Regions from separate parts of the Pseudomonas sp. AN-B15 genome, predicted to be linked through region 4. Evidence: predicted binding sites of a transcription regulator. Region 4 holds the regulator's gene; each other region holds the start of a gene.
What was found. Region 4 encodes FliA, which starts transcription of late flagellar genes. Its sites were predicted from a motif close to CTAAAGTTTNNNNNNNNNNNGCCGNTAA; they were not measured.

Region 1 (7,914 bases), 2.1 Mb from region 4:
CCTGGGCCGGCAGGATCAGGTCGTTTTTCCAGGCGCCGATCATGTTCTTGATCTCGTCGACGCCGTCGTCGCCTGCGTATTCCTTTTGCATGATGTCGGTCATCAGGGCTTTGACGTCGGTCTCGTCGAAGATCGAGAAACCGGGTTTGTAGCCCAGCCGCGCATGCTCCTTGCGGATGATGTTCAGGCCCAGGTTGTGGAAGGTGCAGACCGTCAGGCCGCGACCTTCACCGGCACGCAGCAGGGTGCCGACCCGCTCCTTCATCTCGCGCGCAGCCTTGTTGGTAAAGGTCATGGCGACAATGTACTGGGCGCGGATGCCGCAGTTCTGGATCAGGTGCGCGATCTTGCGGGTGATCACGCTGGTCTTGCCGGAGCCAGCGCCGGCGAGCACCAATAGAGGGCCGCCGACGTAGTTCACGGCTTCTTGCTGCCGGGGATTGAGTCGGGACATACGAAAATTCGGGAGTCGTTGACGAAATGGGCCGGCATTTTAACAGGCTCAGCGATTTGTGCTGCTCTCTCCGACTTGTGACGCACCACGCGATTCAAATTTGCCGGTTTTGTTACTTTCGCGGAGGATACACAGTGATTTTGCGGCTAATGTTCTCATTCGTGACACAAAATAACGTTCTGATAATCGTTGTCATTGAGCATCGCAACGGCATAATGCCCCGCCCACATCATTGCAGAGTCTAGGGAGCTAGCTTGTCTACGCCTGTCGAACCCTTGCGTTTGCTGCTACTGGCCGAAGAGCCAGCGTGGACAGCGTTATTGCGCGAGTGTCTGGCTCCGATGGGGAGCGCGGCGGTGCTGATCAGCGCGCCGAGCTGGGAGTCGGTCAGCAGTCTGTTCGAAGACAATCGCCACGCGGTGTTATTGACCGTTCCCGCGTTGCAGCCGGCCCCGGGCCGTTGCAGCCTGCCGACGGTGTTGCTGCTGGAGCACGAACCCGCCACTGCGCCAGTGGGTGTCAGTGACTGGCTGGTGTTTGACGCGCTTGACGCCGGCATGCTGCGCCGCTGCCTGCGCCACGTGCGTGAACGCGGCGTGCTGGAAAACACCCTGCAACGCCTGGCCGAACAGGATCCGCTGACCGGCATCGCCAACCGTCAGGGCTTCCAGACCCTGCTCGCGGCGCGTCTGGCGGAAAACGACGGCCGTGGCCTGGCCCTCGGGCATCTCGACCTCGACAACTTCCGCCACGCCAACGACGCCCTCGGCCATCAGGCCGGCGACCGGCTGATCCTGCAGGTCGTTGCGCGGCTGAAAAGCCAGCTCGAGGCCGGTGATCAACTGGCGCGGCTGGGCAGCGACGAATTTGCCTTGCTGATCGACACTCGCCGTGCGCCACAACGCGCCGAGTGGATGGCCGAACGCATCACCGAAGCCTTGTCCGAGCCGTATTGGGTCGATGGCGAAAGCCTGTTGATCGGCTCCAGCCTCGGCATCGCTCATGCCCGCGCACAAGGTGGCGCCGATCCGCTGATGTGGCATGCGCACATCGCCATGCAGCAGGCCAAGAGCACCCAGGGCTGCACGTTCCATATCTTCAACGAACGCATCAACCGCAACGCGCGGAGCATGGCCGACCTCGAAAGCGAACTGCGCCGGGCCTTGCGTCGTGATGAGCTGGAGCTGCACTACCAGCCACGGCTGAATCTGGCGGACGGACAAATCGTCGGCCTCGAAGCGCTGGTACGCTGGCGTCATGGCGAGCGTGGTCTGCTGCCGCCGAGCGAATTCGTGCCGCTGGCTGAACAAAGCGGTTTGATCGTGCCGCTGGGTTACTGGGTGATTTCCCGCGCCCTGCGTGACATGCAGGCGCTGCGCGAGCGCGGGCTGCCTGCGCTGCACATGGCAATCAACCTGTCATTCCGCCAGTTTCAGGACAGTCAGTTGCTGCCGACGCTCAGTCGGCTGATTGCCGAGCGTGGGGTCGAGGCGCAGTGGCTGGAATTCGAACTCACCGAAACCGCCGTGATGCGCCGCAGCGATCTGGTCAAACAGACCATGGATGCCCTCGGCCGCCTCGGCGTGCGCTTCTCGCTGGATGACTTCGGCACCGGGTTCTCATCGTTCGTGCACCTCAACAGCCTGCCGATCACCTTGCTGAAGATCGACAAGAGCTTCGTCGGCGGCATGGAGCAGCGCGAAGAGAACCGCAAACTGGTGCACGCAATGATCAACCTCGCGCACAACTTGCATCTGGAAGTGGTGGCCGAAGGCGTGGAAACACCGGAACAGCTGGAATTGTTGCGCGGCTTTGGCTGCGATCAGGTGCAGGGATATCTGATCAGCCGGCCGTTGCCGTTGGCGGAGTTGGTTGAGTACCTGACGTTTGGCTCAAGCCAGCAGGTTTCTGTGGAGGCCGTTTAAAAGATCGCAGCCTGCGGCAGCTCCTACACAAATCCCTGTAGGAGCTGCCGAAGGCTGCGATCTTTTGATCCTAATCTGCGCGAACGGCCTCAAACCTCTGTGACACAGGCTCCAGCCGGATCATTCGCTTCATCTTCCATTCAAACGCCAGCGTCAGGCTCACCGCCGCACACGCCAGACCCAGCGCCAGACCCCACCAGACGCCCGTTGGCCCCCAATGCAGGTGGAACGCCATCCACCACGCCGCCGGCGCGCCGATCAGCCAATAGCAACCGAGGCCGACCAGAAACGTGGTTTTTGCGTCCTTGAGTCCACGAATGCAACCCATGGCAATCGTCTGTGTACCATCGAACAGCTCAAACCATGCCGCCACCGCCAGCAGGCTCACCGTCACGCGGATCACCTCGGCAAACGCCGGGTCGTGGTGATCGAGGAACAACCCGACCAGTTGATTCGGCAACAGCCAGAACACCATGGCGAAACCCAGCATTACCACTGCACCGAAGACGATGCCGACCCGGCCGGACATGCGTGCATCGCTGAGTTGCCCGGCGCCGTAGTGCTGGCCGACACGCATGGTGATCGCGTAGGACATCCCCGCCGGCACCATGAACGCCACCGAAACGATCTGCAGGGCAATCTGGTGTGCGCCCAGTTGCGTGCTGCCCATGGTGCCCATGCACAGCGCGGCGAAGGCGAACAAACCGACCTCCACGGCATAGGTGCCGCCAATCGGCAGGCCGAGCCGCCACAGTTCTTTCAGATATTGACGATTTGGCCGCGACAGGCCGGCGCGCAACGGGTAAGCGTCGTAGGCCGGATGCCGACGGATGTGCCAGGCCAGCGCCAGCGCCATGCAGTTGGCAACGATTGCCGTGACCAGGCCGATGCCGGTCAGCCCCAGTTTCGGCAGGCCGAACAGGCCGGTGATCAGCGCGTAATTGAGCAGGAAGTTGGCCACGGTGCCGCCCAGGCTGATGACCATTACCGGCGTCGCCCGGCCGATCGCACTGGTAAAGCCGCGCAGGGCCATGAAGCTCAGATAGCCGGGCAGGGCAAAGGGCAGGGCGATGAGGAATTGCCCGGCAGCATGGACATTGGTTTCGGTTTGGCCGAACAGCAGTAACACCGGTTTCAGATTCCACAGCAGCAGACCGGCGCCCAGCGCCATCAGCCATGCCAGCCATAATCCGGCCTGAGTCAGGCGGGCCGCGCCGATGATGTCGCCGGCGCCCTGCCGGATCGCCACCAGGGTGCCGACCGCTGCGATCACGCCGATGCAGAAAATCGACACGAACGAATAACTTGCCGCGCCCAGTCCGCCACCGGCCAGCGCTTCGGGACTCAGGCGCGCCATCATCAGCGTGTCGGTCAGCACCATCAGCATGTGCGCCAACTGTGAAGCAATCAACGGCCCCGCCAGCCGCAGGATGGCCCAGAGTTCGGTACGCACAGGATGCTGCATGGTCATCACCACCCATTTATCAAAGGGAACACGAGACCGTCGATTCTCGGCGCTTGGCAGGGTTTGCACAAAAGGATAAAAAGGATGGGTGGCATGATTAAAACTCATCATGAGAACACCCCGTCGGGTTGACCGGATGCCGCTAGAGGAGCTTTGTGTATGTCCCGTCGTCTTCCACCCTTGTATGCCCTGCGCGCATTCGAAGCGGCGGCGCGGCACAGCTCGTTCACTCGGGCGGCCGAGGAGTTGTCGATTACCCAGAGTGCTGTCAGCCGGCACATCAAGACGCTGGAAGAGCATTTCGCCTGTAAACTGTTTCACCGCAGCGGACGCAACCTGCAACTGACGGAATCGGCGCGGATGTTGTTGCCCGGCATTCGCGAGGGCTTTGCAGCCCTTGAGCGCGCCTGCAACACCTTGCGCGCCGAGGACGACATCCTGCGCATGAAAGCGCCATCGACCCTGACCATGCGCTGGCTGCTGGCGCGACTCAGTCGTTTCCGCCATCTGCAACCGGGTAACGAAGTGCAATTGACCAGTGCGTGGATGGACGTGGATTCGGTGGATTTCAACAATGAGCCATTCGATTGCGCGGTACTGCTCAGTGACGGGCACTTCCCGCCGGACTGGGAGGCCAGCCTGCTGTTTCCCGAAGAACTGATCCCGGTCGGCGCGCCGAACCTGCTGAACGATCAACCCTGGGACGTGGCGCGGCTGGCCTCCACCGAGTTGCTGCACCCGACCCCGGACCGGCGTGACTGGCGCAGTTGGCTGGAGCATATGGGGCTGTCCGATCAGGTCTCGCTCAAGGGTGGGCAGGTGTTCGATACCCTCGAACTGGGCATGATCGCTGCCGCCCGTGGCTATGGGGTATCGATGGGGGATCTGCTGATGGTCGCCGAGGATGTGGCGCAGGGCCGCTTGAGCCTGCCGTGGCCGACTGCCGTCGCCAGTGGCCTGAATTACTACCTGGTATGGCCGAAAACCCGTCCGGGAGGTGAACGTTTGCGCCGTCTCAGTGATTTTCTGCAAGGCGAAGTGCGCGCCATGGTGCTGCCGCAGGTCAAGCGCTTGAGCTGAAACGTTTGAGCCGCCACAATGCCGGCCTTGCGCCATAACCCCGCTATTTACTCAAGTATTCGGTTTAACCGCCGAAAATGAGCATGTGGGACCGTCGTGCCGGTCTCCACGATTCCACCCCCATTATTAGAATTTTCCGAGCAGGTGCTGCGATCAAGGAGGATCCGGTGGCTCGGCCAGGAGCTGTTCATGTCTCAACCTCGCGCTCGGATCGCTTCGCAGCTGGGCCTCGCGCTCGCTGTGATATTGGCGATCGTCATCAGCGGCAGTACGGTATTCGCCCTGCGTTCGCTGGATTCCGCCAATCTCGCCACCCGTGAAGAACACCTCGCCAGTGAGGCGAGGCTGCTGGCTGACCAGTTGAGCACCTTCCACGGCACGCTGCGCGAGAGCACCCAGCGCCTGAGCGGGTTGTTCGAGAAGCGCTTCAGCGCGGGCCTGAGCATTCACCCGGATGAACCGGTGAACGTCGCCGGCACCCAGACCCCGGGCCTGCACCTGGGCAGTGAAGTGCTGAACAACAACTTCAAGGAAGTCGACGAGTTCAAGCAGATGACCGCTGGTGTCGCCACGCTGTTCGTGCGCAGCGGCGAAGATTTCGTGCGCGTCAGCACCTCGCTGACCAAACAGGACGGCACGCGCGCCATCGGCACTTTGCTCGATCATGCGCACCCCGCCTATGCCAGGTTGATGGCGGGGCAGGGCTACGTCGGCCGTGTCTTGTTGTTCGATCGTTCCTACATGACCCAATACACCCCGGTGCGCGACAGCAGCGGCAAGGTGATTGCGGTGTTGTTCGTTGGTTTTGACTACACCGATGCGCAGAACGCCCAGTTTGCCAATCTCAAGCGTTTCCGCATCGGCCAGACTGGTTCGTTGGCGCTGCTGGATGAGCAGAATAAATGGCTGGTGGCGCCGGCCGGCGTGCAAGCGCTGGATCAGGCCGTTCCGGTGATCAAGGGGCTGGCGGCGAAACCGGGCAAGGGTGAGTTCTGGAGCGACACCTCTGAAGACTTTTACAGCATTGCTGTTCCGTTCGAGGGCGGGCCTTGGTCGGTGGTGGCGAGCATGCCGAAAACCGAGATCCGCGCGGTGACCTGGAGTGTCGGTACGCAACTGGCTATCGGCAGTCTGCTGGCGATGTTGTTGGCGGTCGGTTCGGTGGTCTGGCTGCTGCGCAGCAAACTGGCGCCATTGAGCGATCTGGTACGTCAGGCCGAAGCCTTGGGCGCCGGTGATCTGAGCGTGCGCCTGAACGTGTCGAGCAATGACGAGATCGGCCAGCTGTCCCGCGCGTTCAACCAGATGAGCCAGGCGCTGTCGACCATGGTCGAGCACATCCGCCGCGCCTCGCAAGAGGTCAACAGCCGCGCCCAGGCACTATCCGGTTTGTCCGGTGGTGCGTACGAAGGCATGGAACAGCAGTCCGGCGAAATCACCAGCATGGCCGGCGCGGTGGAAGAGTTCAGCGCGACCTCGCTGAACATTGCCGACAACATGGGCGCGACTCAGCGTCTGGCGCAGGAAAATGCCCAGCAAACGCAGATCGGTCGCAGCTCGATGGAAGAAGCTTCGTCCTCGCTGGAACAAATCGCTGGCGCGCTGAACACCACGGCGTCCGTGATCAACACGCTGGGTCAACGCTCTCAGGAAATTGGCGGCATCGTCAGTGTGATCACTTCGATTGCCGAACAGACCAACCTGCTGGCGCTCAACGCGGCGATTGAAGCGGCGCGGGCCGGTGAACAGGGCCGTGGTTTTGCCGTGGTGGCTGATGAAGTGCGTAACCTTGCGTCGCGCACCCGTCAGGCGACCGATGAAATTTCCGGGATGATCCACAGCATCCAGCAGGAAACCGGCAACGCCATCAGCACCATGGAACAGGGCAATGTGCTGATGCAGGAAGGCCTTTCGCGCAACGCCAATGTGGCTTCGGCGCTGGCGCGGATCGATGAACAGAGCCGTTCGGCAGGGCAGCAGTTTGCGGCGATTACCACGGCGACGCAGGAGCAGAGCAGCACGGCGACGCTGCTCAGCAGCAATCTGCAGAGTATTGCGCTGGCCAACAGCGAGCAGCGTGAAGTGGTTTCCAACCTCGCGGTCACCGCCAAAGAGCTTGAAAAGCTGGCGGCGGATCTGCGTTCCGAGGTTGATCGCTTCCGTTGATTCGGCCTTGATATAGCTTTCGCGAGCAGGCTCGCTCCCACAGTTTCCGGGGTCGCTCATAAATCGTTTGAGCACCCGAATACTCTGTGGGAGCGAGCCTGCTCGCGAATGCAACGCCGCCGATCCATGAAAAATCACTCTATATGTCTCTCATCTTTTCTTGCTGAAACGTTTCCGCAGCGCTATAAAAATGGCACAACTCCAATAAAGGCTGCTGCCATGACCCCGCTCAAATTCGTCGTCGCCCTTGGCGCACTGTCCGCTGCTTCCCAGGCCATGGCATGGGATTACGTACTCCTCGACGCCAGCAAACCGGCGCAAAACTGGACGATCACCAGTGAGCAGCTCGGTGTGAAAACCGGCAAACCTTTCTCCATAAGCCTGCACACCCTGCACGGTGGGCGACAGGAAGGTGTCAGCATCGTCGATATCGATAACGGCACGATGAAACTCTCGGTGGTGCCAACCCGTGGCATGAATGTCCTGCAGGCCTCCGTCGGCAATGTACGCATGGGTTGGGATTCGCCGGTCAAGGACGTGGTCAACCCGGCCTTCATCGAACTCAATGGGCGCGGAGGTCTGGGCTGGCTGGAAGGCTTCAATGAACTGGTGACCCGCTGCGGTTACGAATGGGTCGGCCATCCCGGCATGGACAATGGTGAGTTGCTGACCCTGCACGGCCGCGCTGCCAATACCCCAGCCAGCAGCGTCACGCTGCACATCGATGAAAAACCACCCTATGCCATCAGCCTGCGCGGCGAACTGAAAGAGCAGGCGTTCAAGAAAGTCGATTTTTCGGTGATGACCGAGCTTGTCACTGAGCC
Region 2 (7,914 bases), 1.2 Mb from region 4:
CGAGTTGCCGTGGGTGCGGGTGTTCCACTCGTCCATGCGGGCGAGCACTTCGTCACTGTGGTGAATGGCGATCACCGGGCCTTCGGCCAGGGTGTTCAGGTCACTGTCGGTGACGATGGTGGCCATTTCGATGATGACGTCGTTTTCCGGATCCAGACCGGTCATTTCCAGGTCGATCCAGATCAGGTTCTGCGGGTTTTGCATATTCGGGCTCCTAGGCAATGCTGCGCAGTTTAGCCTAGGCCGGTGCCCGGGCGTGCTAAACTCGCGGCCGTTTTACCTAATCGCTGCATTCTTCAGACGGAACACCCATGGCCAAACGCCAACTCAATCGTCGTCAAAACTGGCGCATCGAAAAGATTCAGGGCGAGCGCGCCGCCCGCGCCGCCAAACGCGAGTCCTCGGCGGTCGAAGCCCTTGAGGGTGGCGATCTGGGGCCTGAGCAACACGGCCTGGTGATCGCCCACTTCGGGGTGCAGGTCGAGGTCGAGGCTGTGGACGGCGAACTGGCCGGCCAGGTATTCCGTTGCCACCTGCGCGCCAACCTGCCCGCACTGGTAACCGGTGATCGGGTAGTCTGGCGCGCCGGCAACCAGGGCATCGGCGTGATCGTCGCGCAACTGCCGCGCACCACCGAGCTCTGCCGCCCGGACAGCCGTGGCCAGCTCAAGCCGGTGGCCGCCAACGTCGACATGATCGTCATCGTCTTCGCGCCACTGCCCGAGCCGCATGCCAACCTGATCGACCGCTACCTGGTGGCCGCTGAACACGCCGGCATCCGTCCGTTGCTACTGCTGAACAAATTCGACCTGATCGACGAGCAAAACGCCCCGGCGCTCAATGCCCTGCTGGCGGTGTACCGCACGCTGGGTTATCCGGTGCTGGAAGTGTCCGCACATCACGGCAACGGCATGGAGCAGTTGCAGAAGCAGCTCGATGGGCGCATCAGCGTATTCGTCGGCCAGTCCGGCGTCGGCAAGTCGTCGCTGGTCAACAGCCTGTTGCCGGAAGTCGAAACCCGCGTCGGGCCGTTGTCCGAGCTGTCCGGTCAGGGCACGCACACCACAACCACCGCGCGCCTGTTCCACTTCCCGGGCGGCGGCGAGCTGATCGACTCCCCGGGGATCCGTGAGTTCGGCCTGGGCCACGTCAGCCGCGCTGATGTCGAAGCCGGCTTCATCGAGTTCAACGACCTGCTTGGCACGTGCCGCTTCCGTGACTGCAAGCATGACCGCGAACCCGGCTGTGCACTGCTCAAGGCGCTGGAAGATGGCCGCGTGCAGCAGCAGCGGATGAACAGCTACCGCTCGATCATCGCCAGCCTGCCGGAAAACGGCTACTAAACACCTGCACCGGCAGTCCCTCGCCCGGGGGCTGCCGGATGTCGGATCACGCCTGACAAATCCCCGATTCCGTTAAACGTCAGACTCTTCTGACGGACTCCCCCGCACCTGTTTGCAGGACATTTCTCTTTCACCGCCCAGCCCTTGTAGGCCCGCGCCAGATGCCTAGATTGGGGTCCTCCTTCGCACCTTCGCGACCTTCGAGGAACCCCATGCAGACCTACCATTTGTTCATCAGCCATTCGTGGAACTACGCCCACGCCCACGACAATCTGGTACGCCTGCTCGGCGCCAGACCGGATTTCAGTTTCAAGAATTTTTCCGTGCCGCCGCACAACCCGGTCATGGGCGCGCAGACCGACAGGCAGCTCGAAGAGGCCATCGAAAACAAGATTCGCCCGTGCTCGGTGGTGCTGATCATGGCCGGGATGTATTCGACCTACAGCAAGTGGATCAACAAGGAAATCGAGATCGCCAAGCGCATGGGCAAAGTGATCATCGCGATCAAACCGTTCGGTGCCGACCGCATTTCCACGGTGGTGCGTAATGCGGCGCACGCCGAGTGCGCGTGGAATACCAATAGCATCATCGGTGCGATCCGCCAGCACACGGCGGTGTAACCATGCGCAAGGGACTGTTTATCGGCATTAACGACTACACCCATGTTTCGCGACTGAGCGGTTGCAGCAATGACGCCATGGCCATGGCTTCGGTGCTGAAGACCGACGCCAACGGCGATCCGAATTTCAAGAACGTGGTGCTGACGTCCGCAGAGGACTACCTGAGCCGGGAAAAACTTGAAGACCAGATTCGCGAACTGTTTTCCGGCGACTGCAACGTCGCCCTGCTGTATTTCGCCGGCCACGGCAGCTTCGATGTCGACACCGATGAAGGCATGCTGATCCCGCAGGACTATCGCACGGCCAAGGACGGCATCCGCATCAGCGACGTTCTCAACTGGGCCACCAAAGCCACGCGCATCAAAAACAAAGTGATCATCCTCGATTGCTGCCAAGGCGGCTCGGCCGGTGAGGTCCGAGCCTTGCGCAGTGAAAGCAGCGTGGTCGGTGAAGGCATGACCATTCTCACCGCCTGCAAAAAGGAGGAGCCGGCCATGGAGGGTACGCAACATGGCGTCTTCACCGCTTTGTTGTTGCAGGCCCTGCACGGTGGGGCGGCGAACATTCTCGGCAAAATTACCCCCGGCAGCCTGTATTCCTTCGTCGACAACGCGCTCGACGCCTGGGAACAGCGTCCGGTATTCAAGACCAACGTTTCGCAGTTCATTTCCTTGCGCGAGGTCTCGCCGCTGATCCCCAAAGAGATCCTGCGCAAGTTGCCGGAATGGTTTGCCGAAGCCGAGTCGATGTTCGCCCTCGATCCCAGCTACGAACCTACCGAAACGACATTCGACCCGGAGCACGGTGAGGTCTTCGCGCAACTGCAAAAGTGCAACCGCCACAGCCTGATCGAACCGGTGGAAGCCGAGCACATGTATTACGCCGCCATTCACTCCACGGGCTGCCGCCTCACCGCACTCGGCGCCTATTACCGCGAACTCACCATAAAAGGACATTTCTGATGCCGGTTTTCATCAGCTACCGCCACATGGATCGCCCGCAGGCCATGGCTATCAACAGCCGACTGATACAGGCCAACATCAAGACTTACCTTGATGTGCTCGACCCGGAGTCGCAGACCACCGACGACATCACCGGCGTGATCACCCGCAACATCACCGAATGCACGCACCTGCTGGCGGTGGTTTCGGAGCAGACTGCGCTGTCGTGGTGGGTGCCGTTCGAAATCGGCGAAGCGACCATCAGCAACCGGCGGATCTGCTCGTTCCGCACCGGGCAAGCGCAGTTGCCGGAGTATCTGGACAAGTGGCCGAAGCTGAGTACGGCCAATGATCTGAATTTCTTCATTGATGCCTATCGTGAAGAGGTGTCGAGCAAGCGCTCGATGACGCTGGATTCGAGCAACGAATCCTTCAGTGGTACCTATAAGCGCAACGCCGATCTGTTCCATGAACAACTGAAAAACCGGATTCGACGCGGCTTTTGAAGCCGATCAACAGCCACAAAAAAGCCGACATCACTGTCGGCTTTTTTGTCGGTCACTGCTTCGGCGCGGGGGCCGGTGCAGCGGCTGGCGGAGCAGACGGCGCTGGCGCCGCAGTCCCCGGCGCGGCCGGTTTCGGTGCGGCGTCGTCGAACAGGTTCAAGCGTTCGCGCAACTCGTGGGCCGGTACCGGTTGCTGGTCTGCCGGCAACGCGTTCGGATCGACCGGCGTCGCCGGAGCGGCGCCGTTCTGACCTTCGGCAGCAGGTTTGGCCGCATCGGCCCCCTGCGAGCCTTCGATGGCCGCTTGCGCCTTTTTGGTCAGGACCACGATGTCAATGCGGCGGTTGACCGGGTTGAACGGGTTTTCCTTGTCGAACAGCGCCGACGAGGCATAACCCACGACCCGCGCCACCTGCGAATCCGGATAACTGCCGGCCACCAGTGCACGCCGCGCGGCGTTGGCACGATTCGCCGAGAGCTCCCAGTTACCGAAATCGCCGGTGCCGGTGTACGGCTTGGCATCCGTGTGACCGCTGATACTGATCTTGTTCGGCACCGCTTTGATGGTGTCGGCCATGGCCAGCAGGATGTCTTCGAAGTACGGCTTCAGACGTGCCGAGCCCGAGTCGAACATCGGCCGGTTTTCGGCGTCCATGATCTGGATGCGCAGGCCGTTCGGGGTGATCTCGAACAGGATCTGATCCTTGAACTTCTGCAGCTGCGGGTTCTCGTCGACCTTGTTCTGCAGTTCTTGCAGCAACAGCTCCAGGCGTTCTTTCTCGACCTGTTCGGCCATGCCTTCGACCTGCTCGGTGTCGACCGTGACCTTGTCCGGTTGCGGCTGCGATTTCACTTCAGGGTTGAGGGTGTTTTCCGGCGCCAGGGTCGGTGTGCCGCCCAGATCGATGATGTACGGCGTGCCGCTTTCGGAGAAGCCGACCGGGTCCTTGAAGTAACCGGCGATGGCGATCTTCTGCTCCGGTGTTGCGGTGGACAGCAACCACAACACCAGGAAGAACGCCATCATCGCCGTGGCGAAGTCGGCGAAGGCGATCTTCCACGCCCCGCCGTGATGCCCACCGGCTATGCGCTTGACGCGCTTGATGATTATCGGCTGATTATTTTCCATGGCTTAGCGACCGCGAACGGCTTGTTCCAGCTCGGCGAAGCTTGGACGGTGCGCCGGGTACAGCACCTTGCGCCCGAACTCCACCGCCAGCGATGGCGGCATGCCGGAAGCCGACGCCACCAGCGAGGCCTTGATGGCTTCATAGACGTTCAGTTCTTCCTTGGCATCGTGGGCCAGGGAATGCGCCAACGGGCCGAAGAAACCGTAGGCCGCGAGAATACCGAAGAAGGTACCGACCAGTGCCGCACCGACGTGCAGACCGATGGATTTCTGATCGCCTTCACCCAGAGATGCCATGGTCACCACAATACCCAGTACCGCCGCGACGATACCGAAACCGGGCATGGCGTCGGCGATGCCGTTCACCGCATGGGACGGGTGCTCAAGGTCTTCCTTGAGGCTGTAGAGCTCCATGTCGAACAGGCCTTCCAGCTCATGCGGAGCCATGTTGCCGGAGGACATGATGCGCAGGTAATCGCAGATGAACGCGGTCATGCGCTCGTCTTTGAGCACGGCCGGGTACTTGGCGAAGATCGGGCTCGCGGCAGCGTCTTCGATGTCGCCTTCGATGGCCATCATGCCTTCGCGGCGGCTCTTGTTGAGAATCTCGTAGATCAGGCCCAGCACTTCCAGATAGAACGTGTGGCTGAAACGCGAACTGAACATGCTCAGGGATTTCTTGAGCACGTGCATCGTCATGTAACCGGGGTTGGCCTGCAGGAATGCACCGAGGGCCGCACCACCGATGATCATCACCTCGAAGGGCTGGATCAGGGCGGCAATTTTGCCGTGGGAGAGCACGTATCCGCCGAGCACGCTCGCGAATACGACGATGATGCCGATAATTTTAGCCATAGGTAGAAAGTACTTGTTTAAGTCGGGTTCAAGGTCATATTCGGAAGTTAAAAAATCTCTTCTTCTACTTATCGGCAAAACTGCGCCAGACTATAGCCAGTTCAGGCGAAAAGCCAATTTAGCCCATGCCGGGCGCGTCTACAGTCAGTGAAGATCCCGTCCAGACATGGCTAATGAAACGAACGTCCCACCCGTAAAACCGACCACCCTCGAAGGCTGGGTCAAGCTGCTCGACAGCGTCCGGCTGCCCGTGCCGCAAGAGGCTCACGACAAGGTGTGCCGCGCGATCCGTGACAACCGCAGTTCGCTGCGCGACATCGCCGACCTGATGCAGGACAGCCCGGCACTGGCCTTGAGCATCATCCGTGAGGCGAATCGTCACACCCACGGCACCCTGGCCGCACCGGCGGAAAATCTCGAGGTGGCGATCAACCGTCTGGGCCTGGCGCGTACCGAAGAATTGCTCGCGCGCCTGCCGGTCGAACCGCAGCTGCAGATCCCCAAGGCCCTGCGCCAACTGCAAATGATCAGCCAGCACGCCACACAACAGGCCAACGGTTTTTTCGCCAGTCGCCTCGCGCGCCTGTGGCAGGACATTCATTGGGGCAGCCTGTTGTTTCTGTCGCCGTTATGGCCGCTGGCGCTGACGTTTCCCGAGTTGCTCGAAGAGTGGGAACTGCGGGTGATCCACAAGGGCGAATCGGCGCTGGTGGTCGAGAAGCAACTGTTTGGCGTACGCCTGCTGAAGATCGCCGAGGCACTGGTACAGGTCTGGCACCTGCCGATCTGGGTGCAGCAAGGCTATAAACTGCTGCTCAGCGAACAGCGCGAACTGGTGAAAGTGCTGCGTATCGCCCGCGACAGCGAGCATCCGCTGCGCCAGCAGAATCGCCTCGATGACGATCCGACTTTGCGCCGCTGGCTCAATCAACCGGCCAACACCGTATTGCTGGCCAACGGTCTGGCGCTGTCGGCGCAACAGGCCTGGGACAGTCCGCACAGCGAGCGCTGGCAGTACCTGACCAGCCTTTATCTGCAAATCTCGATGGATGAAGTGCAGCAGCAGTTGCACCAGCAAGCCGCCAACAGTGCGCGCCAGCATGCCATGCCCGATCTGTGGCACCCGGCCGTTTCATTATTGTGGCCGTGGGGTACCCATCGCTTGCCGGCCGGGATGCTGCCAGCGGCCGCGCCGAGTGCCGAGGACCTGACGCAGTGGCGCCGACAATGCGCCGAACTGCTGGCCGAGCCGAGCCGCTTCACCAATGCCATGAGCCTGACCGTCGCCGCGCGCGATGCGCTGGTCGCCAGCGGCATGCGTCGGGTGATGATTCTGATGGCCGACCGCACGCAGTCCAATCTGCGCGTACACCAGACCTTCGGTTTGCCGAAGGAAGCCGCCGCGCTGAATTTTGTCGTCAGTCAGAGCAAAGTCCTGCAACGGTTACTCGCGCAGCAGGCACAAGTGCGGATCAACCCCGAGAACAACGCACAGTTTTCCGCATTGTTGCCGCCGGGCCTGCGTTCGCTGTTCCGTGGCGAGCACCTGTTCCTGCGCTCACTGGTCAATAACGGCCGGGTGATCATGATCGTCGTGGCCGATCAGGGCGGCGGGCCGTTCGCCGACATCACCGTGCAGGCATTCGGCAAAACCGCACAATGCATCGAGAAAGCCCTGCACAGCTTTAGCAGCCGTGGCCGATGAGGCTGCGCTACAATCCCCCCCTTTGTGCTCTGGAGACCTCACATGTCTGACTTCTCTGGCTTGCCGCTCGTCATCGAGCCGAGCGACCTGCTCCCGCGTCTCGATTCCCCTGAACTGATTCTGGTGGATCTGACCAGCCCTGCCCGTTATGCCGAAGGTCATCTTCCCGGCGCACGCTTTGTCGACCCGAAACGCACCCAGCTCGGCCAGCCGCCGGCGCCGGGGCTGCTGCCGGCCAAAGCCGATCTGGAGGCGTTGTTCGGTGAGCTGGGGCATCGCCAGGATGCGGTCTACGTGGTCTACGACGACGAGGGCGGCGGTTGGGCCGGGCGTTTCATCTGGCTGCTCGACGTGATCGGTCATGACAAGTACCACTATGTCGACGGCGGTCTGCCGGCGTGGCTGGAAGCGGGCATGCCGATGTCGATCCAGGTGCCGCCTGCGGTGGGCGGCCCGGTGGCGCTGACCCTGCACGAAGGGCCGACCGCCACCCGCGAATACCTGCAAAGCCGTCTCGGCGCCGCCGATCTGGCGATCTGGGATGCCCGTGGGCCGCTGGAATATTCCGGCGAGAAGGTGCTGGCCGCCAAGGGCGGACATATCCCCGGCGCGGTGAACTTCGAGTGGACCGCCGGCATGGACAAGGCGCGTCAACTGCGGATCCGCACGGACATGCCGCAGATCCTCGAAGACCTCGGGATCACCAAGGACAAAGAAATCATTACCCACTGCCAGACCCATCACCGGTCGGGCTTCACTTATCTGGTGGCCAAGTCCCTCGGTTATCCGCGGGTCAAGGGCTACGCCGGTTCCTG
Region 3 (7,914 bases), 1.3 Mb from region 4:
GGGAGCTGGCTTGCCAGCGATAGCATCACCTCGGTCCACAGTGAACCGAGGTCGATGGATCACCTCAAACCTTGAACCGCCCCACCAGCATCTGCAGATGTGTCCCCAGCCGCGCCAACTCAACACTCGACGCCGCCGTCTCTTCACTCGCCGCTGACGTCTGATCCGATACATCCCGCACATTCAGCACACTGCGGTTGATCTCTTCAGCCACGGCGCTCTGCTGCTCTGCCGCTGCGGCAATCTGCTGGTTCATCGCCTGAATCGCCGACACGGTACGGGTGATGCTTTCCAGCGAGCCACCGGCGCGGCGGGTCAGTTCGACGCTGCTGTCGGTCAGGCTGCGGCTGTTGTCCATGATCGTCGCCACTTGCTGGGTGCCGGTCTGCAGGCCGACGATCAGCTCTTCGATCTCTTCCGTGGACTTCTGCGTGCGCTGGGCGAGGCTGCGCACTTCATCGGCGACCACCGCAAAGCCACGCCCGGCTTCACCGGCACGCGCCGCCTCGATGGCGGCGTTGAGCGCCAGCAGGTTGGTTTGCTGGGCCACCGACTTGATCACGTCGAGCACGCTGCCGATCTTGTCGCTCTCGCGCTTGAGTTCGCCCATAGCCTCGGTGGAGTGGCCAACCTCGGTCGCGAGGCGCTCGATCTGCGCGATGGCTTCACCCACCACTTTGTCGCCTTCGCGGGCCTGCTGGTCAGCAGCGACGGCCGCTTCCGAAGCTTCCTCGGCGTTGCGCGCGACTTCCTGCACCGTGGCAGCCATTTCGTTCATGGCGGTGGCGACCTGGTCGGTCTCGACTTTCTGATTGTTGACCCCGGCGCTGGTCTGCTCGGTGACGGCAGACAACTCTTCGGCGGCACTGGCGATCTGCGTGACGCCGTCGCTGATGCCGCCGATCAGCTCGCGCAGACCTTGGGTCATGCTCTGCATCGAGCGCTGCAACTGGCCGAGTTCGTCGCGGCGCTGCGACACCAGATTATGCGTCAGGTCGCCGGCGGCCACCTGTTCGGCGACTTTCAGGGTCTGGTTCAGCGGAATGATGATCTGTCGGGTGATCGCCCATGCGGCCAGCAAGCCGAAGGCTAAGGCGAGCAAGGTGGCGATGATCAGCATGTTCTTGGCGTGCGCGGCATCGGTGTCGCGCACCACGGTTTGCGATTGCGTGAGCTGCTTGCTGACGTCGAGCAGGATGTCGCCCTGAGCTGACATGCGCGCCAGAGCCTTGGCACTGGCGACCTGCGAGTCGCGGAACTGGCTGACCGCCGCGCGATAAGCCTTGAGCGAATCAGTGGCCTGTTGCAGGTTGGCGATATGCTGCTCGGGTAGCTTGGCCGGCAGGGTTTCGAGGTTTTTCAGGGCGTTGTCGATGGCGTCGAGCGCAGGTTGTTCGGCTTCGGTCTTGCCGCTGTAGGTATAGCCACGCACCTGGAAGCGCGCTTGCTGGATCAGTTTGCTCAGATCGATCACCGCGTTGAACTGCGCAATGCTGTCGCCCTGGAGCATGGATTTCTCCACCTCGGCGACCTTGGCCACGGCGTTGTCGGCGGTGGCGCCGAGTTTGCTGCGGGCGTCTTCCCGGTTGGCCCCGGCCTGCACCATCTCGGCGAAGGCGCGTTTGTATTCGGCGACGGCGGCCAGTTGCTGGTCGACTCTGGCGGCATCGGCTGGTTGTTCGATCAGGCCTCGGGCGGTTTGCAGGCCGCTGTCGAGCTTGGTCAGCAACTCGTTGACCGCGCCCGGGCCTTGTTCGCCGCGACGAGCTTCATAGTCCAGACGGGCCAGGCGCAGGTCCTTGGTCAGTTCATTGAGGCTGGAGATGAAGCCGAGCTTGTCGCCACGGCTGATGATGCCGCTCATGCCGGTCCAGCCGGTAAAGGTGATCAACAGGGTGAGCAACAGCACCAGGCCGAAACCGATACCCAGCTTGCGTTTGACGCTGACGTTTCCAAGATTCTCGGCTAACCAACGGTACATGCGACGACTCCCCTCGGACCACTAATTGGACTTATGGGGACTGTATCGGCTGGGTGATGGCAATCTGTAACCCGATTTGTCCGACACCGCCCTTGTGTAGGAGCTGCCGCAGGCTGATCTTTTGATCTTGCTGTTAAAAAAACAAGATCAAAAGATCGCAGCCTGCGGCAGCTCCTCCAGGGAGAGGTGTGTCAGAACAGGCGGGCGAGCAGGGCGGTGACGGCGGTTTCGACGCGCAGGATGCGCTCGCCCAGTTGCACCGGTTGCAGGCCGGACTTGGCAAGCAGGTCGATCTCGTAAGGAATCCAGCCACCTTCGGGGCCGATCGCCAGCGTTACCGGTTCGCTCAACGCGCGCGGGCACGGCGGAAAATTGCCAGGATGGCCGACCAGGCCGAGGGTGCCTTCGGTTATCGCAGGCAGTCGGTCTTCGACGAACGGCTTGAAGCGCTTCTCGATAATGATGTCCGGCACCACGGTATCGCGGGCCTGTTCGAGGCCGAGGATCAAATTCTCGCGAATCGCCTCCGGCTCCAGAAACGGCGTCTGCCAGAAACTCTTCTCGACCCGGTAGCTGTTGACCAGAATCACCTTCGACACGCCCATGGTCGCCACGGTCTGGAACACCCGGCGCAGCATTTTCGGCCGTGGCAGGGCCAGTACCAGCGTCAGCGGCAGCTTGGCCGGTGGCGGTTGATCGAGGCTGACGCGCAACTCGGCTTCGCCGGCCTCGAGGCGCAGCAGTTCAGCCGAACCCATCAGCCCATTGATGCGCCCGACGCGCAGGCTGTCGCCGACTTCGGATCGATGCACTTCCTGCATGTGCGTCAGGCGCCGGTCACGCAGCACGACGCGGTCGGCCGCGATGAAGTCGGCCTCTTCGAGCAACAGCAGGTTCATGCCTGGGTCGCTGGCGGCTGGTCGTTGTGATCGTCAGCCGGCGTTTCGTCCGGGCGTTCGCGTTTGCTGACCAGGCTGCCGAACAGAATGCCGATTTCAAACAGCATCCACATCGGCACGGCCAGCAGGGTCTGCGAGAAGATGTCCGGCGGCGTGAGGATCATGCCGACCACGAAGCAGCCGATGATCACGTACGGACGGATCTTCTTCAGGTATTTGACGTCGACCACGCCGATCCACACCAGCAGCACCACGGCCACCGGGATTTCGAACGCGACGCCGAAGGCGAAGAACAGCGTCATCACAAAGTCGAGGTAACTGGTGATGTCGGTCATCATTTCCACGCCGGCCGGAGTGGCCGCGGCGAAGAACTTGAAGATCAGCGGGAACACGAAGTAATAGGCGAACGCCATGCCGGTGTAGAACAGCAGGATGCTCGACACCAGCAGCGGCACGGCGACGCGTTTCTCATGCTTGTACAGGCCCGGCGCGATGAAACCCCAGATCTGGTGCAGGATCACCGGAATCGCGAGGAACAGCGAGACCATCATCGTCAGCTTCAGCGGCGTGAGGAACGGTGACGACACATCCGTGGCGATCATCGTCGCACCGGCCGGCAGGTACTGGCGCAGCGGCGTCGAGACGAAGGTGTAGATCTGCTGGGTGAAGGCGAACAACCCGGCGAAGATGATGAACACCGCCGCTACACAACGCAGCAGGCGGGTGCGCAACTCGGTGAGGTGCGATACCAGCGGCATGTGCTGGTCGTTTTCGGGGAGATCGCTCATGGGGCTCGCGGCGGCAAAGTGGTGTCGTGAGGCGCAGGTGTGATCGGCGCGGCGGTTGGAGATACGTGTTCAACCGAAGTTTCTGTAGCAGTCGGCACGGGGGCTGGCGGCGCTACAGCGGCGGCAGGTGCAGGTGTCGGAGCTGTTACAGCTGGCGCGGCTGGCGCATGAATCGTCTGCTCACCCACATGCTCAACCGGCGTAGGCTCCTGCTGAACCGGCGTGAAAATCTTCCGCGCCTCCTGCTCCAGCGACAGGATGTGTTCGTTGTGCAGTTGCCGGCGGATTTCGTCGGCACCGATTTCACGTTCAACTTCCTGTTTGATCGCGTTGAAGCTGCGCTTCAGCCGGCCGACCCACAGGCCGGCGGTGCGCGCAGCGCCCGGCAGACGCTCGGGGCCCAGCACCAGCAGGGCGACGAGGCCGACGAGCAGCAGTTCAGAGAAGCTGATACCAAACATTAGTCAGTGCTCACACGTCTTTGCGGATCGGCTCTTCGACTTTCTGCGCCTGCACGTCGATGGTGTGCGGCGGGTTGGCCTGAGCGGTGGCTTGCGGCTGCACCGGAGGCACCGGTTGCGCAGGCGTTACGGTCGGATCGGCGGCGGGTTTCTCATCGTCGTTCATGGCTTTGCGAAAACCCTTGATCGACTCACCGACGTCGGTGCCGAGGTTTTTCAGTTTCTTGGTGCCGAACACCAGCACCACGACTACCAGAATGACGATCCAGTGTTTCCAGTCAAAAATGCCCATGTTGCTGTTCCTCTCTAAAAATTGTTCAGGCGGACGGACGCGAGGCTTTCTCGACGTGTCCGGACAGGCCGAAGCGGCGATCCAGTTCATCCAGCACGGCCTGCGGATGCTGCCCCAACTGGGCGAGCATGACCATGCTGTGGAACCACAGGTCGGCAGTCTCGTAGATCACATCGCTGCAGTCACCGCTGATGGCGGCGTCCTTGGCGGCAATAATGGTTTCGACCGACTCTTCGCCGACTTTCTCCAGAATCTTGTTCAGGCCCTTGTGATACAGACTAGCTACATATGAGCTGTCGGCCGCTGCGCCTTTGCGCTCTTCGAGCACTTCGGCCAGGCGAGTCAGGGTGTCACTCATGTTTGTGTCCTGCGGAATAAATGGCGTGCGGGTCTTTCAGAACCGGGTCGACCGTTTTCCAGTCGCCGTTTTCGTAAACGCGGTAAAAGCAGCTTTGGCGGCCGGTATGGCAAGCGATGTCGCCAATCTGTTCGACCATCAGGATGATCACGTCGGCGTCACAGTCCAGACGCATTTCATGCAGGGTCTGTACGTGGCCGGACTCTTCGCCCTTGCGCCACAGCTTGCCACGGGAACGTGACCAGTAGATTGCACGGTTTTCCGCAGCGGTCAGCTCGAGCGCTTCGCGGTTCATCCAGGCCATCATCAGCACGCGTCCGGTCTTGTGATCCTGGGCAATCGCCGGCACCAGGCCATCGGCGTCCCACTTGATCTCGTCCAGCCAGTTTTTCATCTTCGACTCCGACAGCGAACCCGCACTTCAATAGTCGGGTTCAGGCGTTGAAACAGTGTGCCAGCCGATCAGCGAACTGGCTATCGGCGAACGACCAGATACAAGCCGACGGCCACCATGATGCCGGCCGGCCAATGCCCCAGTTCGTGCAGCGGGCCGCCGGCGGCGAGGATGGTACCGCCCGCCAGATGCGCACTGCCGAGCAGGCGCAGGAACCAGTCGTCCTTGCGTTTGTGCCACGGGGGCGGCGGGTCGTAGGCGTGCGGTTGAGACATGCGTTCGAGCAGATCGCGGGCCATGTTGGCCAGGTGCGGCAGCTGTTCGAACTGGCTCTGCACGTTGCCGATCAAGGCTTTGGGGCTGACGCGCTCGCGCATCCAGCGCTCAAGGAACGGCTGCGCGGTGTTCCACAGATCCAGATCCGGGTACAACTGACGACCCAGGCCTTCAATGTTCAGCAAGGTCTTTTGCAGCAGCACCAACTGCGGCTGGACTTCCATGTTGAAGCGCCGCGCGGTCTGGAACAGGCGCATCAGCACCTGGCCAAATGAAATATCTTTTAACGGTTTTTCGAAGATCGGCTCGCACACGGTACGGATCGCCGCTTCGAATTCGTTGAGTTTGGTTTCCGCCGGCACCCAGCCCGAATCGATGTGCAATTGCGCGACGCGGCGGTAGTCGCGCTTGAAGAAGGCGAACAGGTTGCGCGCCAGGTAGTCCTGGTCTTCCGGGGTCAGGCTGCCGACGATGCCGCAGTCGATCGCGATGTACTGCGGGCTCCACGGGTTGACGGTGCTGACGAAGATGTTGCCCGGGTGCATGTCGGCGTGGAAGAAACTGTCGCGGAACACCTGGGTGAAGAAGATCTCCACGCCGCGTTCGGCGAGCATTTTCATGTCGGTGCGCTGGTCGGCGAGGGTCGCCAGATCCGTTACCTGAATCCCGTAGATGCGCTCCATGACCAGCACTTTCGGCCGGCACCAGTCCCAATAGACTTGCGGCACGTAGAGCAGCGGCGAGCCTTCGAAGTTGCGCTTGAGCTGGCTGGCATTCGCCGCCTCGCGCAGCAGGTCGAGTTCGTCGTAGATGGTTTTTTCGTAGTCCTGCACCACGTCCACCGGGTGCAGCAGGCGGGCATCGGCGGAGATCTTTTCGGCGGCGCGGGCGAGGATGAACAGCCACGCCAGGTCTTGGGCAATCACCGGTTTCAGGCCTGGGCGGATCACCTTGACCACCACTTCTTCGCCGGTTTTCAGCTGTGCAGCATGTACCTGCGCCACCGAAGCCGAGGCCAGCGGTTCGACGTCAAAGCGGCTGAACACGTCGCTGATTTTCTTGCCCAGTTGCTCTTCGATCAACTTGATCGACAGCTGCGAATCGAACGGCGGCACACGGTCCTGCAGCAGCATCAGCTCATCGGCGATGTCTTCCGGCAGCAGGTCGCGGCGGGTCGAGAGAATCTGCCCGAACTTGATGAAGATCGGCCCCAGATCCTGCAGCGCCAGACGCAGGCGCGCGCCACGGTTCAGCTCCAGCGGTTTGCGCGGGAACCAGCGCCACGGCAGCACGTAGCGCAGCCCCAGGAGAAACCAGGGCAACGGCAGCTCGAACAGCAGGTCATCGAGGCGGTAGCGGATCACAACGCGCTGGATGCGCAACAGACGGCGGACGGCAAGCAGCTTCATGCGTTATCGCTTGGGTCGAGGGATCGGGAAAGGCGCTCGAAACGCGCCTCGAGACGTTCCAGATCAAGTTTGATCCGGTCCAGTTCGCTGAACCGCGCTTCGGCTTCGCGCTGGCCGACGAGGGTGCGCGATTCTTCGGCGAGGTATTCGGCGAGGTTCTGGTTGAGGCTGGCAAATCCTTGTTGATACCAGCGCGCGCGGCTGCGCAGGTGACCGCCAATCAGTTGCGTGGCGACCGGGCCGAGCCAGCGCGAGAGTTCGTACTCCCAGTCCAGCTCGAGGTCCTGCAACACGCCGGCCAGTTCCAGCAACACACCGCTGTCACCGTCGAGCTCGACTTCCGGGGCGTGCAGCACCGCGGTCTTGTCTTTGCTCACGGCCAGTTTCACCAGGCTGGAAGCGGGCGCGCGCAGGGTGCAGTCGACGCCGGTTTCCCAGTGCGAGGCGAGCATCAGGCCCTCATCGCTGGGCAGGATGAACAATTGCAGCGCCGGGCTGCGGCAATCCACGGCAATCACTTTGCCAGTCAGATGCGCCAGCCGCGGCAGCGCCGTGCTGTCGAGACGCAGCACCCGGTTGAGGCCGAGTTCGACGCTGGCGAGCAGCCCGGTGAGCAACATCAGGGCTTGATGCCGCGGTGCAGGGCGACGATGCCTGCGGTCATGTTGTGATAGGTCACACGGTCGAAACCGGCGTCGACCATCATCGATTTCAGGGTTTCCTGATTCGGGTGCATGCGGATCGATTCGGCCAGGTAGCGATAGCTTTCCGAATCGTTGGTGATCAGCTTGCCCATCAATGGCATGAAGGCGAACGAGTAGGCGTCGTACGCCTTGGACATCAGTGCGTTGGTCGGCTTGGAGAATTCCAGCACCAGCAGGCGACCGCCGGGCTTGAGCACGCGCAGCATCGACCGCAGGGCGTCTTCTTTATGCGTCACGTTGCGCAGGCCGAAGGCGATGGTCACGCAGTCGAAATGGTTATCCGGGAACGGCAGCTTTTCCGCATCGGCCTGGACGAATTCGACGTTGCCCGACACACCCAGATCCAGCAGGC
Region 4 (7,914 bases):
GCTCCACGGGCAGGACGGCCACGCCGCCGCCGGTAAGGTGATCCAGGCCTTCGGTGAAGTGGTGATCGGTGGTAACTACGTGGTCGGTATCGTGGTGTTCGCGATCCTGATGATCATCAACTTCGTCGTGGTGACCAAGGGTGCCGGGCGGATTTCCGAGGTGAGCGCGCGTTTCACCCTCGATGCGATGCCCGGCAAGCAAATGGCGATCGACGCCGACCTCAACGCCGGTTTGATCGATCAGAACCAGGCCAAGGCGCGCCGTCAGGAAGTCGCGCAAGAGGCGGAGTTCTACGGTTCGATGGACGGTGCCAGCAAGTTCGTGCGGGGTGACGCCATTGCCGGCTTGCTGATCCTGTTCATCAACCTCATCGGTGGCATGGCGGTCGGTATCTTCCAGCACAACATGAACTTCGCTGACGCCGGCAAGGTGTACGCCTTGCTGACCATCGGTGACGGTTTGGTGGCGCAATTGCCATCACTGTTGTTATCGACAGCGGCAGCGATCATGGTGACCCGTGCTTCCGGTTCGGAAGACATGGGCAAGCAGATCAACCGGCAGATGTTCGCCTCGCCCAAAGCCCTGGCGGTGGCGGCAGGTCTGATGGCGGTCATGGGCCTTGTTCCGGGCATGCCGCATTTCTCGTTTCTGAGCATGGCCGCACTGGCCGCCGGTGGCGCGTACCTGTTCTGGAAAAAGCAGAACGTCGCCAAAGTGCAGGCGCTGCAGGAAGTTCAGCGTCAGCAGGAACTGCTGCCGTCGCCGGCCCGCGCCATGGAGACCAAGGAGCTGGGCTGGGATGACGTGACGCCGATCGACATGATCGGCCTGGAAGTCGGCTATCGCCTGATCCCGCTGGTGGATCGCAATCAGGGCGGGCAGTTGCTGGCGCGGATCAAGGGCGTGCGCAAGAAGCTCTCGCAGGACCTGGGCTTCCTGATGCCGACCGTGCACATCCGTGACAACCTCGATCTGGCGCCGAGTGCCTATCGCCTGACCCTGATGGGCGTGATCCTGGCCGAAGCCGAGATCTACCCGGATCGAGAACTGGCGATCAACCCGGGGCAGGTCTACGGCACGCTCAACGGCATTACCGCCAAAGATCCGGCTTTCGGCCTGGAGGCGGTGTGGATCGAAGTCAGCCAGCGCGCGCAGGCGCAATCGCTCGGTTACACCGTGGTCGACGCCAGTACCGTGGTCGCAACCCACTTGAACCAGATTCTGTACAAACACTCCAGTGAGCTGATCGGCCACGAAGAAGTGCAGCAACTCATGCAATTGCTGGCCAAAAGCTCGCCGAAACTGGCTGAAGAGCTGGTGCCGGGTGTGGTGTCGCTGTCGCAATTGCTCAAAGTGCTACAGGCATTGCTGGCCGAACACGTGCCGGTACGCGACATCCGCAGCATTGCCGAAGCCATCGCCAACAACGCCGCCAAGAGTCAAGATACCGCCGCTTTGGTGGCCGCCGTACGCGTCGGCGTATCCCGCGCCATCGTCCAAAGCATTGTAGGCACTGACTCCGAGCTGCCTGTGATCACCTTGGAACCAAGGTTGGAACAAATATTGCTCAATAGTCTGCAGAAGGCAGGACAAGGCTCGGAAGAGGGCGTTCTGCTGGAGCCAAGCATGGCCGAGAAGCTGCAGCGTTCGCTCATCGAAGCGGCGCAGCGCCAGGAAATGCAAGGTCAACCGGTGATCCTGTTGGTAGCAGGCCCGATCCGCGCGATGCTCTCGCGTTTCGGTCGCCTCGCCGTCCCGGGGCTGCACGTGCTGGCCTACCAGGAAATTCCGGACAACAAGCAAGTGACCATCGTTGCGACAGTAGGGCCCAACGGCTGAGGTAGTGGTTTATGCAAGTTAAGCGTTTTTTCGCCGCCGATATGCGTCAGGCCATGAAGCTGGTTCGTGATGAGCTGGGCGCTGATGCCGCCATCATTGGCAACCGCCGCATTGCCGGCGGCGTCGAGCTGACGGCGGCGCTGGATTACAAGTTGTCGGCGCTGGCGCCACGGGTTCCGAACATGGAACTCGAGGACGAACTGCGCAAGACCCAGTCGCGCATCGTCACCGCTCAGGCCGAACTGAGCCTGCGTGGCGAAGCCGATGGCAATAGCAATCGCCAGATCTTTGCCGGGCTGCCGTTGACGGCCGGCCTGCCACTGACCGCTGCCGAGCCGTTGAGCGAACCGACCTACGCCGCCCCGGCGCGTCCGGCGCCGGCACCTGCACCGGCATCGGCGGGTGTCGATCCGCGTGCGCTGGATTCGATGCGTTTCGAATTGAACAGTCTGCGTGAGCTGATGGAAGTACAGCTCGGCACCCTGGCCTGGAACCAGCTGCAAGGCAGCCGTCCGGCACAGGCCAATCTGTATCGCCGCCTGCAGCGCATCGGTCTGTCCGGGCCGTTGTCGCGCGACCTGCTGGCGATGATCACTGACATCGAAGAACCGCGTCAGGCCTGGCGCATGTTGCTCGCGCACCTGGCGCGGATGATTGCCGTACCGGAAGTCGAGCCGCTGGAAGAGGGTGGAGTGATTGCCATGGTCGGCCCGGCCGGCATGGGCAAGACCACCACCCTGGCCAAACTGGCTGCGCGCTACGTGCTCAAGTACGGCGCGCAGAATGTCGCGCTGGTCAGCATGGACAGCTTCCGCATCGGTGCGCAGGAACAACTCAAGACCCTGGGGCGGATTCTCAACGTGCCGGTGACCCACGTCGACCCGGGCCAGTCGCTGGTGCAGGCGCTGGATCCATTGCTGCGCAAGCGCGTGGTGCTGATCGATACCGCCGGCCTGCAGGCCAGCGATCCGGCGCTGCGCATGCAGCTGGAAAGTCTGGCCGGGCGTGGCATCCGTTCAAAAAATTATCTGGTGCTGGCAACCACCAGCCAGAAACAGGTTCTAACCGCCGCTTATCACAGTTACAAGCGTTGCGGGCTTGCCGGCTGCATCCTGACTAAACTGGATGAGACGGCCAGCCTTGGCGAAGTGTTGAGCCTGGCGATCAGTCATGAACTGCCGGTCGCGTACCTGACCGATGGCCCACGGATTCCGGATGATCTGCATCTGCCGCGCCGTCATCAGCTGGTCAGCCGCGCCGTCAGCGTGCAAATGCAGGAAGAACCCAGCGAAGAAGCCATGGCTGACATGTTCGCTGATATCTACCACAGCCCGACCAAGCAGGTTGGCTGAGGTAATGAACAGTTTTTGTACCTACATCGATGGTCTGCCATGCATTGTTCCGGTTGTGAACGCGCAGCCAGTAATGTGGCCTCCGTCTATGCAAGACAAGGTAAAGAAATAACATGGGCAGCATGCATCCCGTACAGGTGATCGCGGTGACCGGCGGCAAAGGTGGCGTCGGCAAGACTAACGTGTCAGTGAACTTGTCTCTGGCGCTGGCAGAGCTTGGCCGTCGGGTCATGCTGCTGGACGCCGACCTGGGGCTGGCGAACGTCGACGTTCTGCTGGGGCTGACCCCCAAACGCACGCTGGCCGATGTCATCGAAGGCCGCTGCGAACTGCGCGACGTGCTGTTGCAGGGCCCCGGCGGGATCCGCATCGTGCCGGCCGCTTCCGGCACCCAAAGCATGGTGCACCTGAGCCCGGCGCAACATGCCGGTCTGATTCAGGCGTTCAGCGACATCGGCGACAATCTCGATGTACTGGTGATCGACACCGCTGCGGGCATTGGTGACTCGGTAGTCAGTTTCGTGCGCGCGGCGCAGGAAGTGTTGCTGGTGGTCTGCGACGAGCCGACCTCGATCACCGACGCCTACGCGCTGATCAAACTGCTCAATCGCGACTACGGCATGAACCGCTTCCGCGTCCTCGCCAACATGGCGCAGAGCCCGCAGGAAGGGCGCAATCTGTTCGCCAAGTTGACCAAGGTCACGGATCGCTTTCTCGACGTCGCCTTACAATACGTCGGCGCGGTGCCGTACGACGAAAGCGTGCGCAAGGCCGTGCAGAAGCAGCGAGCAGTCTATGAAGCCTTTCCGCGTTCCAAGTGCGCGCTGGCGTTCAAGGCGATCGCGCAGAAGGTCGATACCTGGCCGCTGCCTGCCAACCCGCGTGGGCACCTTGAGTTTTTCGTCGAGCGCCTCGTGCAGCAAACGGCAGGGCCAGTGTTATGACCGCCAGCGGTATGAACTACTACAAGAAATCGGCACGTGACGCGCAGTACGAGTTGATCGAGCGTTACGCGCCACTGGTCAAGCGCATTGCCTATCACTTGCTGGCGCGCTTGCCGGCGAGTGTGCAGGTCGAAGACCTGATTCAGGCCGGGATGATCGGCCTGCTCGAAGTCTCGACCAAATATGACGCCAGCAAAGGCGCCAGTTTCGAAACGTACGCGGGCATCCGGATCCGCGGCGCGATGCTCGATGAAGTGCGCAAAGGGGATTGGGCACCTCGCTCGGTTCACCGCAACACCCGTATGGTCAGCGACGCAATTCGCTCAATTGAAGCTAAAACCGGCCGTGATGCTAAAGATCACGAGGTTGCGGCCGAACTCCAATTGAGTCTCGATGATTACTACGGGATTTTGAATGACACCCTGGGCAGCCGGCTGTTCAGTTTCGACGACCTGCTGCAGGACGGCGAACACGAAGGGCTGCACGAGGATGGCGCCAGTGCTCATCTTGAGCCGTCACGCGATCTGGAAGATGAACGCTTCCAGGCTGCGCTGGCGGACGCGATTGCCAATTTGCCGGAGCGTGAGCGACTGGTGTTGGCGCTGTACTACGACGAAGAACTGAACCTCAAGGAAATCGGTGAAGTCCTTGGCGTCAGTGAATCGCGGGTCAGCCAGTTACACAGCCAGTGCGCGGCCCGTTTGCGGGGGCGTTTGGGGGAGTGGCGAGCGCGCTGAAGGCAGTGTGGGGACACTGCGAACGAGGCTGGTGCGGTGATGAACGGCACCGGTCTTGCTCTGTTGTGCTCCAGACAGTCATCGAGTGCTTTGCCGGATTGATTGAAATGGCGCGTCCAGGTGCTGGGCGCGTTTAAGACTGCTTGGAGGTCGAATTGGACAAGAACATGAAAATCCTCATCGTTGATGACTTCTCAACGATGCGGCGGATCATCAAGAACCTGCTGCGTGATCTGGGGTTCACCAACACCGTCGAGGCCGACGATGGCACCACTGCCATTCCGGTGCTCAACAGCGGAAGCATCGACTTTCTGGTAACGGACTGGAACATGCCGGGCATGACCGGTATCGACCTGCTGCGCCACGTGCGTGCCGATGAAAAACTCAAGCACCTGCCCGTGCTGATGGTGACTGCCGAAGCCAAGCGCGAGCAGATCATCGAAGCGGCCCAGGCCGGCGTCAACGGCTACGTGGTCAAACCTTTCACGGCTCAGGCGCTGAAAGAAAAAATCGAGAAGATTTTCGAACGCATCGGCTGATGAACGCGCGGGGGAGCTATGGAGCATAACGAATCTTCACAGGGCGATTTCGAATCGACCCTGAAAAAACACGCGGTCGAACTGGTCGAGAGCCTTGAAAAAGGCAGGTTCGGCGACGCTGTGCAACTGATCCATGAGCTCAATCAGACCCGTGACCGTGGCCTGTATCAGGAAGTGGGCAAGCTCACACGCGAACTGCACAGTGCGATCGTCAACTTCCAGATCGATCCGCACATGCCGCAGGCCGAGGAAGTGTCGCAAATCACCGACGCCACCGAACGCCTGGGCTATGTGGTCAAGCTGACCGAAGCCGCGGCCAACCGCACCATGGATCTGGTGGAAAGCGCGACCCCGGTGGTCAATGGCCTGGCTGAAGAAGCCCAGGCGCTGAGCACCGATTGGGGCCGCTTCATGCGTCGTGAAGTCGGGGCTGAAGAGTTCCGCGAACTGGCGCGCCGGGTCGACGGTTTTCTGTCACGCAGCAGCACGGACAACCGTGCGGTGTCGAGCAACCTGAACGACATCCTGCTGGCTCAGGATTACCAGGACCTCACCGGTCAAGTGATCAAGCGTGTGACCCAGCTGGTCACCGAAGTCGAAAGCAATTTGCTCAAACTCGTCCTCATGGCCAGTCAGGTTGACCGCTTTGCGGGCATCGAACACGACCGTGCCGCGATGCTTGCAGAAAAAGATCCACAAAAACATCTCTCGCAGGGTGAAGGTCCGCAGATTCATGCCGATAAACGAGAAGACGTTGTGTCCGGTCAGGACGATGTGGACGATTTGTTATCCAGCCTCGGATTCTAGAGTTTTGGAATTTTAGGTTTTTTGGGTTTTTAGACCTGTAGGAGCACCCCATTAATGAGCTTCGGCGCCGATGAAGAGATCCTTCAGGATTTCCTGGTTGAGGCCGGCGAGATTCTTGAGCAACTGTCCGAGCAACTGGTCGAGCTGGAAAGCCGCCCGGATGACGCAGATCTGCTCAACGCAATTTTTCGCGGTTTCCACACTGTAAAAGGGGGCGCCGGCTTCCTTCAGCTCAACGAGCTGGTGGAGTGCTGTCACATCGCCGAAAACGTGTTCGACATCCTGCGCAAGGGTGAACGTCGCGTTGATGCAGAACTGATGGACGTGGTGCTTGAAGCATTGGACGCGGTGAACAGCATGTTCAGCGAAGTCCGTGAACGTGCACCGATCACGGCCGCCACTCCGGAACTGCTGGCCGCGCTGGCGCGTCTGGCCGAACCGCAATCGGCCGACGAAGCCCCGGCTTCGCCGGTGGCCGAGATGATCGAAGAGCTGGTCGTCGAAGGCGATTCGAACGATTCGGGCGACATCACCGATAACGAATTTGAACAGCTGCTGGATTCGCTGAACGCCGTCAAGGCCGAAGCCGAAGCCCCGGCCGCTGCTGCGCCTGCGCCGGCTGCCGATGCGGCCGCCAGCGATGAAATCACCGACGCCGAATTCGAGTCGTTGCTCGATCAACTGCACGGCAAAGGCCAGTTCGCGCCAGACGCCGTCGCACCGACTGCGGCTGCTCCAGCGGCACCGGCGGCGGGTGACAGCTCGGACATCACCGACGACGAATTTGAAGCACTGCTCGATCAGTTGCACGGCAAGGGCAACTTCGCCGTCGAAGCACTGGAATCGGCTATTGCTGCGGCACCGGCGGCGCCTGCCGCACCGGCGGCCGCCGCTGCCGGCAGCGATCTGATCAGCGATCACGAGTTCGAATCGCTGCTCGACGAATTGCACGGCAAAGGCAAGTTCACTGACGTTGGCGCCGCTGCTGCGGGCACCGCGTCGACCGTGGCTGCGCCTGCCGCCAAGGCTGCCGCTCCGGCTGCTGCGCCAAAAGCGGCACCCAAGCCTGAACCGAAAGCCGAAACGCCGAAACCGGCTGCCGCTGCTGCACCGGCTCCGGCCCGTGCGCCCGCTGCACCGCCGCCGGAAAAACCGGCCAGCGAAGCCGAGACCACCGTGCGGGTCGATACCGCGCGTCTCGACGAAATCATGAACATGGTCGGCGAACTGGTGCTGGTGCGTAACCGCCTGGTGCGCCTGGGTCTCAACAGCGGCGACGAAGCGATGTCCAAGGCCGTGTCGAACCTCGACGTGGTCACGGCGGACTTGCAGACCGCGGTGATGAAGACCCGGATGCAGCCGATCAAGAAGGTCTTCGGGCGCTTCCCGCGTCTGGTTCGTGACCTGGCGCGTCAGCTCAAGAAAGAGATCAACCTGGAACTGGTGGGTGAAGAAACCGACCTCGACAAAAACCTTGTCGAGGCCTTGGCCGACCCGCTGGTCCACTTGGTGCGCAACGCGGTCGACCATGGCATTGAGTCGCCGGAAGAACGCGAAGCTTCGGGCAAGGCCCGTGGCGGTCGCGTGGTACTGGCGGCCGAGCAGGAAGGCGACCACATCCTGTTGTCGATCTCCGACGACGGCAAGGGCATGGACCCGAACGTCCTGCGTTCGATCGCGGTAAAACGCGGTGTG

Region 1: a site for FliA is predicted at 4,975-5,002, ahead of GTQ41_RS27280 (methyl-accepting chemotaxis protein). Genes of this name have one in related genera too.
Region 2: a site for FliA is predicted at 5,463-5,490, ahead of motA (flagellar motor stator protein MotA). Genes of this name have one in related genera too.
Region 3: a site for FliA is predicted at 2,024-2,051, ahead of GTQ41_RS02005 (methyl-accepting chemotaxis protein). Genes of this name have one in related genera too.

The regions. Positions count from the first base shown of each region.
Region 1 covers NZ_CP049737.1:6,006,318-6,014,231, reverse strand. The annotation lists gene rep (DNA helicase Rep) at 1-454, opposite strand, end outside; gene GTQ41_RS27295 (bifunctional diguanylate cyclase/phosphodiesterase) at 709-2,379, shown strand; gene GTQ41_RS27290 (NorM family multidrug efflux MATE transporter) at 2,450-3,850, opposite strand; gene GTQ41_RS27285 (LysR substrate-binding domain-containing protein) at 4,004-4,924, shown strand; gene GTQ41_RS27280 (methyl-accepting chemotaxis protein) at 5,114-7,090, shown strand; gene GTQ41_RS27275 (aldose 1-epimerase family protein) at 7,310-7,914, shown strand, end outside.
Region 2 covers NZ_CP049737.1:604,323-612,236, reverse strand. The annotation lists gene orn (oligoribonuclease) at 1-204, opposite strand, end outside; gene rsgA (small ribosomal subunit biogenesis GTPase RsgA) at 312-1,343, shown strand; gene GTQ41_RS02675 (TIR domain-containing protein) at 1,556-1,963, shown strand; gene GTQ41_RS02670 (caspase family protein) at 1,966-2,925, shown strand; gene GTQ41_RS02665 (toll/interleukin-1 receptor domain-containing protein) at 2,925-3,410, shown strand; gene motB (flagellar motor protein MotB) at 3,463-4,539, opposite strand; gene motA (flagellar motor stator protein MotA) at 4,543-5,394, opposite strand; gene GTQ41_RS02650 (HDOD domain-containing protein) at 5,561-7,099, shown strand; gene rhdA (thiosulfate sulfurtransferase) at 7,142-7,914, shown strand, end outside.
Region 3 covers NZ_CP049737.1:446,329-454,242, forward strand. The annotation lists gene GTQ41_RS02005 (methyl-accepting chemotaxis protein) at 65-1,981, opposite strand; gene GTQ41_RS02010 (16S rRNA (uracil(1498)-N(3))-methyltransferase) at 2,173-2,880, opposite strand; gene tatC (twin-arginine translocase subunit TatC) at 2,877-3,668, opposite strand; gene tatB (Sec-independent protein translocase protein TatB) at 3,665-4,129, opposite strand; gene GTQ41_RS02025 (twin-arginine translocase TatA/TatE family subunit) at 4,140-4,421, opposite strand; gene GTQ41_RS02030 (phosphoribosyl-ATP diphosphatase) at 4,447-4,779, opposite strand; gene hisI (phosphoribosyl-AMP cyclohydrolase) at 4,772-5,173, opposite strand; gene ubiB (ubiquinone biosynthesis regulatory protein kinase UbiB) at 5,254-6,858, opposite strand; gene GTQ41_RS02045 (SCP2 domain-containing protein) at 6,855-7,478, opposite strand; gene ubiE (bifunctional demethylmenaquinone methyltransferase/2-methoxy-6-polyprenyl-1,4-benzoquinol methylase UbiE) at 7,478-7,914, opposite strand, start outside.
Region 4 covers NZ_CP049737.1:1,759,776-1,767,689, forward strand. The annotation lists gene flhA (flagellar biosynthesis protein FlhA) at 1-1,840, shown strand, start outside; gene flhF (flagellar biosynthesis protein FlhF) at 1,852-3,192, shown strand; gene fleN (flagellar synthesis regulator FleN) at 3,306-4,136, shown strand; gene fliA (RNA polymerase sigma factor FliA) at 4,133-4,873, shown strand; gene GTQ41_RS08120 (chemotaxis response regulator CheY) at 5,041-5,412, shown strand; gene GTQ41_RS08125 (protein phosphatase CheZ) at 5,431-6,219, shown strand; gene GTQ41_RS08130 (chemotaxis protein CheA) at 6,274-7,914, shown strand, end outside.